Regions from separate parts of the Gordonia sp. NPDC003950 genome, predicted to be linked through region 1. Evidence: riboswitches for the same ligand, from Rfam matches in the RefSeq annotation. Region 1 holds a riboswitch; the other holds the start of a gene.
The links. A riboswitch is a leader RNA that binds a small molecule or an ion and turns the genes downstream of it on or off. The one in region 1 is predicted to bind cyclic di-AMP.
Positions count from the first base shown of each region.

Region 2: another riboswitch for cyclic di-AMP. It lies ahead of ACWETB_RS03555 (C40 family peptidase); the one in region 1 lies ahead of ACWETB_RS02995 (transglycosylase family protein).

Region 1 covers NZ_JBSGIT010000002.1:273,742-277,673, reverse strand. Annotated here, with positions in the region: gene ACWETB_RS03005 (MogA/MoaB family molybdenum cofactor biosynthesis protein) at 1-389, shown strand, start outside; gene ACWETB_RS03000 (molybdenum cofactor biosynthesis protein MoaE) at 390-824, shown strand; gene ACWETB_RS02995 (transglycosylase family protein) at 906-1,520, opposite strand; cyclic di-AMP (ydaO/yuaA leader) riboswitch at 1,527-1,697, opposite strand; gene ACWETB_RS02990 (MoaD/ThiS family protein) at 1,958-2,206, opposite strand; gene moaA (GTP 3',8-cyclase MoaA) at 2,210-3,295, opposite strand; gene ACWETB_RS02980 (flavin reductase family protein) at 3,295-3,831, opposite strand; gene ACWETB_RS02975 (hypothetical protein) at 3,866-3,932, opposite strand, start outside.
Region 2 covers NZ_JBSGIT010000003.1:104,119-108,050, reverse strand. Annotated here, with positions in the region: gene ACWETB_RS03560 (NlpC/P60 family protein) at 1-1,043, opposite strand, end outside; gene ACWETB_RS03555 (C40 family peptidase) at 1,177-1,764, opposite strand; cyclic di-AMP (ydaO/yuaA leader) riboswitch at 1,781-1,949, opposite strand; gene ACWETB_RS03550 (DEDD exonuclease domain-containing protein) at 2,594-3,932, shown strand, end outside.

The sequences.
Region 1 (3,932 bases):
CCTGGCTGGCCGATCGCGGCATCACCGTCGACGAGGTCGACGTGGTGGTCGACGGGCCCGCCGTCGGCGATGCGATCCGCGCCGGCATCTACGCCGAGGTGGATCTGGTCGTCACCACCGGGGGTACCGGGCTCTCACCCACCGACCGCACTCCCGAACAGACCCGGCCAGTGCTCGACGTCGAGTTGCCGGGGCTGGCGGACGCCATCCGCACGGCGGGCCTGCCCGAGGTGCCGACGGCGATTCTCTCGCGCGGTATCGCCGGCGTGGCCGGCCGGACCCTGGTGATCAATCTTCCCGGCTCCACCGGGGGCGTCCGGGATGGCCTGGACGTCCTGGGCACCGTCCTCGACCACGCGCTCGACCAGATCCGGGGCGGGGATCACTAGATGGCGCAGATCGTGCGCGCCGAGATCTCCGAGGCCCCGATCGGTCTTGCCGATCACGAGGCGCTGGTCACCGACGCCGCGGCGGGAGCGGCGGGAGCCGTGGTGGGATTCGTCGGCGCGGTCCGCGATCACGACGGTGGCAACGGCGTGACCCGGCTGTCCTATTCGGCCCACCCGAGTGCCGCGCAGGTGCTGCGCCGCGTCGTCGCGGAGGTCGCCGAGGATGCCGACGGGGTTCGGGCGGTGGCCGTCTCGCACCGGATCGGCGACCTGGCCGTGGGTGATGTCGCCTTCGTCGTCGCGGTCGCCGCCGATCACCGTGGTCCGGCATTCGCTCTGTGCGCTCGGCTCGTCGACGAGGTGAAGGCCCAACTCCCGGTATGGAAGCACCAGTTCTTCACCGACGGTCGCGACGAATGGGTTGGGTCGGCCTGAGTGGTGACACGAGCATGAAAAGGCCCCCGCACGGCGCGAAGCAGCATGCGGGGGCTCTTTGCTCAGGGGCCTTTATCAGGCTCAGGGGAGATTCGGGATCTGGCCCTGGTGCTCGTTGAACAGCTTCAGCTGATCCGGGGTGAGCTGGTAGCCACTGTTCTGGGCGGCATCGAGCAGAGCCAGCAGGCTCGGGTCGGTGGTCTTGTCGCGGAGCGTGGTGAGGGCGTCGTCGGTGCTCGTGGCGCCACTGCTGCCGGTGCTCGGCGCCGACGGTGCCGGGACGGCGGGCAGGCTCGGGGTGGTGGTCGGAGCGGTGCGCGGGGTGGCGCCCGACAGCCCGGTGCCACAGGTCGGCCATGCGCCGGGACCCTGGCTGGCCAGGACGCGCTCGGCGACGACGATCTGCTGCTCACGGGTGGCCTGGTTGGCGCTCGGTGCGAACTCGCCGCCACCGTGGCCGGACCAGGTGCTCGGGCTGAACTGCAGCCCGCCCTGGTAGCCGTTGCCGGTGTTGATGGCCCAGTTGCCGCCCGACTCGCACTGGGCGACCTGATCCCATTCGGCGTCGGTGGCCGCGTGTGCGGAACCGGTGCCCAGGAGGGCCGCGCCGCCGCCGAGGACGGCTCCGGTCAGTGCGACCTTCGCGAAGGTCTTGGTGGCAGTGGTGGTCGTCGGCTTGCGATGACGTCCGGACATGAGTGTGTTACCTCTCTCCACGCGCCTGCGAAGTCAGCTGTCGGGTTCGAGCGAGAGGTGCTCGGTCGCGTCGGCCGTAGCCGTCGGACTTAACCCCAAGAACGTCGTTGACGTCCGTTCTTCCGTGCGGAAGGGTGGGTCCCCCGTCCTCGTTCCCAGATGTTGCTCGTCATTCCACCGGTGGAACGAGGCTCGGCGCGACCGGTGAAAGTTGTGTGTCTTGGTTGCTGTGCTGTGACCTTCTTGGAAGGACGCTTCGTACAGTACGGCCTCGACGCCGACGAATCACACCTTCTTCCACAACGGTTTTCGTGTCTGCGAGTGGGACTTTCGGCCCCATTCGATCGTCGCCGCAGTTCACGGGCATGATGCCCTTCTCGTGTCCATCTCGTTATCGGCTCGTTATGTGATTAAGCTCACAGGGGCGTGGCGGCGTTTCAGCCCCCGGCGAAGGGCGGCAGGACGTCGACGGTGCGCGTCGCGCCGAGGTCTCGACCGCGGTCGCACACCGCGACCTCGTCCCAGAGATACGACGACCGATCCAACACATGCCGCAGGGCCGGATTGTCGGCTGCCAGAATGTGTTCCAGCTCACCGAGGGTGATCTCGTCGGGGACGTCGACGACGTCTGTTTCCCGGCCCGCGGCGGCCCGCGCGGCCGCGAAATAGCGGATCGTCAGACGCACCGATCAGCCCCCGATCGCCGACATCGGACGCGTGGGCTGACGGAAGTCGCCGGAGTTGACCGAGTGCCCGGCACGTTTGGCCCAGGTGTTCTCGCGCCACAGCCGGGCGATCGCGGCGTCGACGTCGGCGCCGCCGCCACGCAGGACCGGCAGCAGAGAGGTCTCGGTCTCGGCGAACAGGCAGTTGCGCAGAGCGCCGTCGGCGGTGAGGCGGGTGCGGTCGCAGTCGCCGCAGAACGGGCGGGTGACCGAGGCGATGACGCCGACCCGCGCGGGACGACCCGCGGCGTCGGTGTGGCCGGCGACCAGCCATGTCTGGGCGGGCGCACCGGCGCGCGGTACGTCGTCGGGCGTCAGCCGCGCGACGTGGCGCAGCGCCTCGAGGATCTCCACCGCGGTCACCATCGCCGAGCGATCCCAGCGATGATCGGCGTCCAGCGGCATCTGCTCGATCACCCGCAACTGATATCCCTCACGCAGACAGAACCCGAACAGCGCCGCGAGTCCACCGAGATCGCTTCGGTCCGGGACGACGGCGTTGACCTTGACGGGATCGAGTCCGGCCGCGCGGGCGGCCGCGAGTCCCTCGAGGACGTCACCGAGACGATCGCGCCGGGTGATCTCGGCGAATCGGGCCGGGTCGATGGTGTCCAGCGACACGTTCACCCGGGTCAGCCCGGCCTCGGTGAGTCCCTGCACCCGACGGGACAGGCCGAGGCCGTTGGTGGTCATCGCGATCCCGGGACGTTCCGGCAGCCGGGACACCCGGGCGATGATCTCCTCGAGATCCCGGCGCAGCAGTGGTTCACCGCCGGTGAAGCGGATCGTCCGGATCCCCAGGTCACGGACCGCGACGGTCAGGACACGAACGAACTCGTCGGTGCTCAGCACCGCGTCGGTCGGTAACCAGTCGAGACCGTCGGCGGGCATGCAATAGGTGCAGCGCAGATTGCAGCGGTCGGTCACCGAGACCCGCAGGTCGGTGGCCACCCGGCCGAAGGTGTCCCGCAGCGGGCCGTCGACCGGTGCCGGGGCGCGCGACGCCGGGATCAGCGACGGCAGCGGCAGTCCGAGGTCGACGGCGGTCATCAGCGGTCCCGGGTTTCGATGACGTCGGCCCGGGTCGCCAGGGCGCGAAAGGTGCTCGCGTGGAAGACGAGTGGTTCGACGCTGGGGTCGGCCTGCAACTGTTCGATGCGCAGCAGGACGAGGATGTGGTCGCCGGCGGGGATCTCCTGCTCGATACTGCAGGACAGGTGGGCAGCCGCGCCGGGGATGAACAGGGAGCCGTCGCCGGCGGCGAGGGGATCGATGTCGTTGAATCGGTGTGCCGCGGGACCGGCGAGCTGACGACACTGCCGCGATTGATCGTGGGCGAACACGCTGACACCGAGCATGTGGGCGTCGCGCAGCCGCGGCCACGTCGTCGAGGTGTTCTGGACGCAGACACTCACCAGCGGGGGATCGATGGAGACGGCGGTGAAGGCGCTCGCCGCCATCCCCACCGGCTCGGTGCCGTGATGATGACTGCAGACCGCCACCACACCGGACGGGAAGCAACTGAAGGCGCGTTTGAGCGCGCCTTCGTCGGAGGCCGGTGACAGATCGGGCCGACGATCGATCATCGCCGGGACCGGGTCGTAGGATGCCGACACCGCGTCACCGGGTCCGTCGACCCGAGCGCAGCGCGTAGACCAGGCCGAGGAGGAAACCCAGCGGTGCGCAC
Region 2 (3,932 bases), on a different contig from region 1:
TCGTCGATCGGCACGACCTTCACCGGAACCCCGAAAGTCGAGGCGTGAATCACGTAGCCGTCGCCCACGTACATCCCGACGTGGTGGGCGTCGGAGTAATAGATGATGAGGTCGCCGGGCTGCAGGTCCTGCCGCGCCACGGCCGTCCCCGAGGCCATCTGCGCCTCACTGGAACGCGGCAGCGTCTTGCCGGCCTGCTTGTACGCCCAGACCATCAGTCCCGAACAGTCGAACGAGTTGGGACCGGTGGCACCCCACACATACGGATCGCCGATGCGCGTCAGCGCGGCCTGTACGGCCACCAGCGCCGGGGAGGTGCCCCGCGGGATCGCGGCCGGGTCGAAGTCGAATCGGGGGCCGGCCAACGCGGCGAGTTGCTTGCCGGTCATCGACTGATAAATGACCCGGATCTGCGCCGCCTGCAACTGCAGTTCGGCCTGACGCTTCTGCAGGTCACCACGGACCCGCTCGGCCTCGGTGACGGCCTGGGTGGCCGTTGCCGCGGTGGCGTTGGCCTCGTCGCGGGCCGACACCGTCTGCGCCCGGGTCTTCTTCAGTGTCGCGAGTTGGGCCGCGGTCTGCCTGGAGACCATTTCCAGCCCCGACATCTGATCGAGCAGGGACTGCGGCGAATCGCTGGTCAGCACCGCGTAGAGCCGATTGGAGCGGCCACCCATATAGCTGACCCGGATCAGCGAGTCGAAGCGCTGCTGCACCGACGACAACGTCGCCTCGGACCGATCCAAGGTCGTCTGGGCTGCGGCGGCCGCCTGGCGGGACTGTACGACGATGCGTCGCTGCTTGTCGTACTCGATCTGGGCGTTGTGCATGGCCTCGGCCGACTTCTCGGCCTCCTGGCTCAGCGCACGGTACCGGGTCAGCAACTGATCGGCGGTCTGCGGTTGCGCGGCGGCCTCCGGCACACCGACCAACCCACCGAGCTGCGCCATGGCGATCATGACCGCCGCGAGGGCGGTCGTGAGGACCCATCGGGTCGATCCCCTCACGCCGCTCGTCGATCCCGCTCTCACGGTTGTCACCACACTCCCTTGCTACCCCGTCGCTCGGCCACATCCCGATAGGTGGACGTCATCCCCCGCCGACGACAGGCTCGGGCGAACCGCGCTATGCGCGATCCGCCCGATACATGTTCACACGTCCCACCGGTACGTGGACTCAGTACCGCCGAACTCCCACCAGCGACCACTCCTTGACCGATGCCTTCTGCACCGGCACCCCGTAGGTCGAGGCGTGGATGAACTGGCCGTTGCCGATGTAGAGACCCGCGTGACCGCCACCGTTGAAGATGAGGACGTCGCCGGGCTGGGCGTCGGCGTAGTTCACCGCACGGCCACCGCCGAGCTGACCGTAGCTGTCACGCGGAAGGGTCTTCCCGGCCTGCTGGTAGGACCAGTAGACGAGACCCGAGCAGTCGAAAGCGTTGGGTCCGGCTGCGCCGTAGCTGTACGGGGCGCCGATCTTGGTTTCCGCGGCCTGGACAGCCTTCTGTCCCGCGGTCAGCTGCGGGGTGATGATTCCGCCGCCGCCGGGCCGGAACTGGCTGGGAACCTGGTTCTGGTCGACGCCGGGCAGCGTGAACTTCCCCAGGTTCGGGATCTCGATGGTGGCGCTGGGCGCCGGAGCCGGTGCGGCCAGGGCCGGACCGGCGGCGACAGCAAGCGAGCCGACGGTCAACGAGCCCGCGATCATCGCCTTCTTGGCGACGCCTCCGCGATTCGGCTGTTCCAAACGATGTTTGGCCACGAAAGAGGTTCTCCTTTTGTTCTCCCCTGACCGCCTACCGAGTTAGCTGTCGGGTTCGGGCCGAGAGAATGGCCCTACACACCCGGGCACAGGCGTGCCCAGGGCGCGATTCACCCCAATTCGGATTGCTCCGAAAACGTGTGGTTCCCCGGTTCGCCCATCGGGCGATTGAGCGGTGATCTCCGCAGACCACTTCTGTTGAAGTAGGACGCTCCGCGAAGGTCTCGGAAAGGTTACGAAATCGGATGCGTGTCTGTCCACTAGGGGACAAAGGGCCCTAGCCGCCCGGAAAATCACCCCGCGCGCAGAATCGTCAATCCCGGCCGCGAATCAGGCCCGCACGCTGGGCCGATGCCCGCCCTTGCCGATCGTGCAGCCTCAGTGCTCGCCATCGAAGCAGCCGTGAACGCATCGATGGCCGAACCGATCTCGGCGTCGGCGATCGCGTGCCCGCCGCCCCCGTTCATCGCCACCAGAACCGACCCGTCCTCGCTGGTCGCAGGGGTGATGAGGACGTTCATCATGCAGCCGTCACACGCGGTGCGGCGACCTGGACAACTGCTGCAGTCGATGTACATCTGTGATCTCCATCTCATTTGCGGTCTCTGGCCGTGTCGACGCCGGATTCCCCACGCGGACACCCCGAGTCATGCCTCGGGGGTCATGTCTCGGGAGCCACGTCTCGCGTGACGCCGATGCGCCGTGCGATCCGCCATCGGGAACACACGCTAGAGATGACCACCGACAGTTTTCGCCGACGCCGAGGTCGACGACGACGTCGGCCCGCGGGAGACCGCCCTTGTCGGTGGTGCGAACTAGTGTTCGCGCCGTGGTGGGAGATCCCGTTCAGCTGTCCTTCGCCGACCTGATGACCGCGGCCGGCCGCGGCGGCGATGATGTGGCCGCCGACCCGACCTTCGGCGAGGAGTCCCTGTTCGACACGACGTTCGTGGTCGTGGACCTCGAGACGACCGGCGGTGATCCCGCCCGCGACGCGATCACCGAGATCGGGGCGGTCAAGGTCCGCGGCGGCGAGGTGATCGGGGAGTTCGCCACCCTGGTCGATCCCGAGCGGTCGATCCCACCCAAGATCGTCGCGCTGACCGGGATCACCGAGGCGATGGTCTACGACGCCCCGCGTATCCCCGAGGTGCTGTCGTCCTTCATCGAGTTCGCCCGCGGGTGCCTCCTGGTCGCGCACAACGCGCGCTTCGACACCGGCTTCCTCCGGCACAACGCCACCCGCCTCGGGCGGGAGTGGCCGTTTGTCACCAGCCTGTGCACCGTCCGACTGGCACGTCGCGTCCTCACCCGCGACGAGGCACCGACAGTGCGGCTGGGTGCGCTGGCGGAGTTGTTCGACGTATCGGTCCGGCCCACACACCGGGCCCTCGACGACGCGCGCGCCACCGTGGAGGTGCTCCATCACCTCCTCGAGCGAATCGGGAATCAGGGCGTCCGCACCTACGGCGACCTGACGGCCTACCTGCCGCGCGGAAACCCTCGGCTGCGGGCCAAACGGCATCTGGCCGACGCCCTCCCCGCCCGGCCCGGCGTGTACCTGTTTCGCGGACCCTCTGATGAGGTCCTCTATGTCGGGACCGCGACCGATCTGCGCCGGCGGGTGATGACGTACTTCACCGGTTCGGACCCGCGGGCCCGGATCGGCGAGATGGTCTCGTTGGCCACCCGGGTCGATCACGTCGAGTGCGCCCACGCGCTGGAGGCGGGAGTGCGCGAGTTGCGACTCATCGCCGCCCACACGCCGGCCTACAACCGGCGGTCGACGCAGCCGCACCGCGGCTGGTGGATCACGCTGACAGCGGAGCGCTTTCCGCGGTTACAGATCAGCCGCACCGCCACCGAGAATGCGGTCGGTCCGATCCCCAACCGCACCCGCGCATCCGAGCTCGCCGAGCTGATGTCCCGGGCATCGGGCCTGCGCACCTGTCGGACGCGGCTGCCCGCGTCCGCCGGCCACCACTGGTGCCGAACCGCCGCCGACGGTGGCGACCTCATCGGCGGGTGTGCGGCGGCATCCGAGGGCCCCCTGACCCTGCCGGACTACCTGCCCCGGGTGCAGGCCGCACACGACCTGATGACCGGCCACACCGTGGCCCTGCTGGATTCGATGGTGGCCGAACTCGACCGGCTCACCGAGGCCCAGA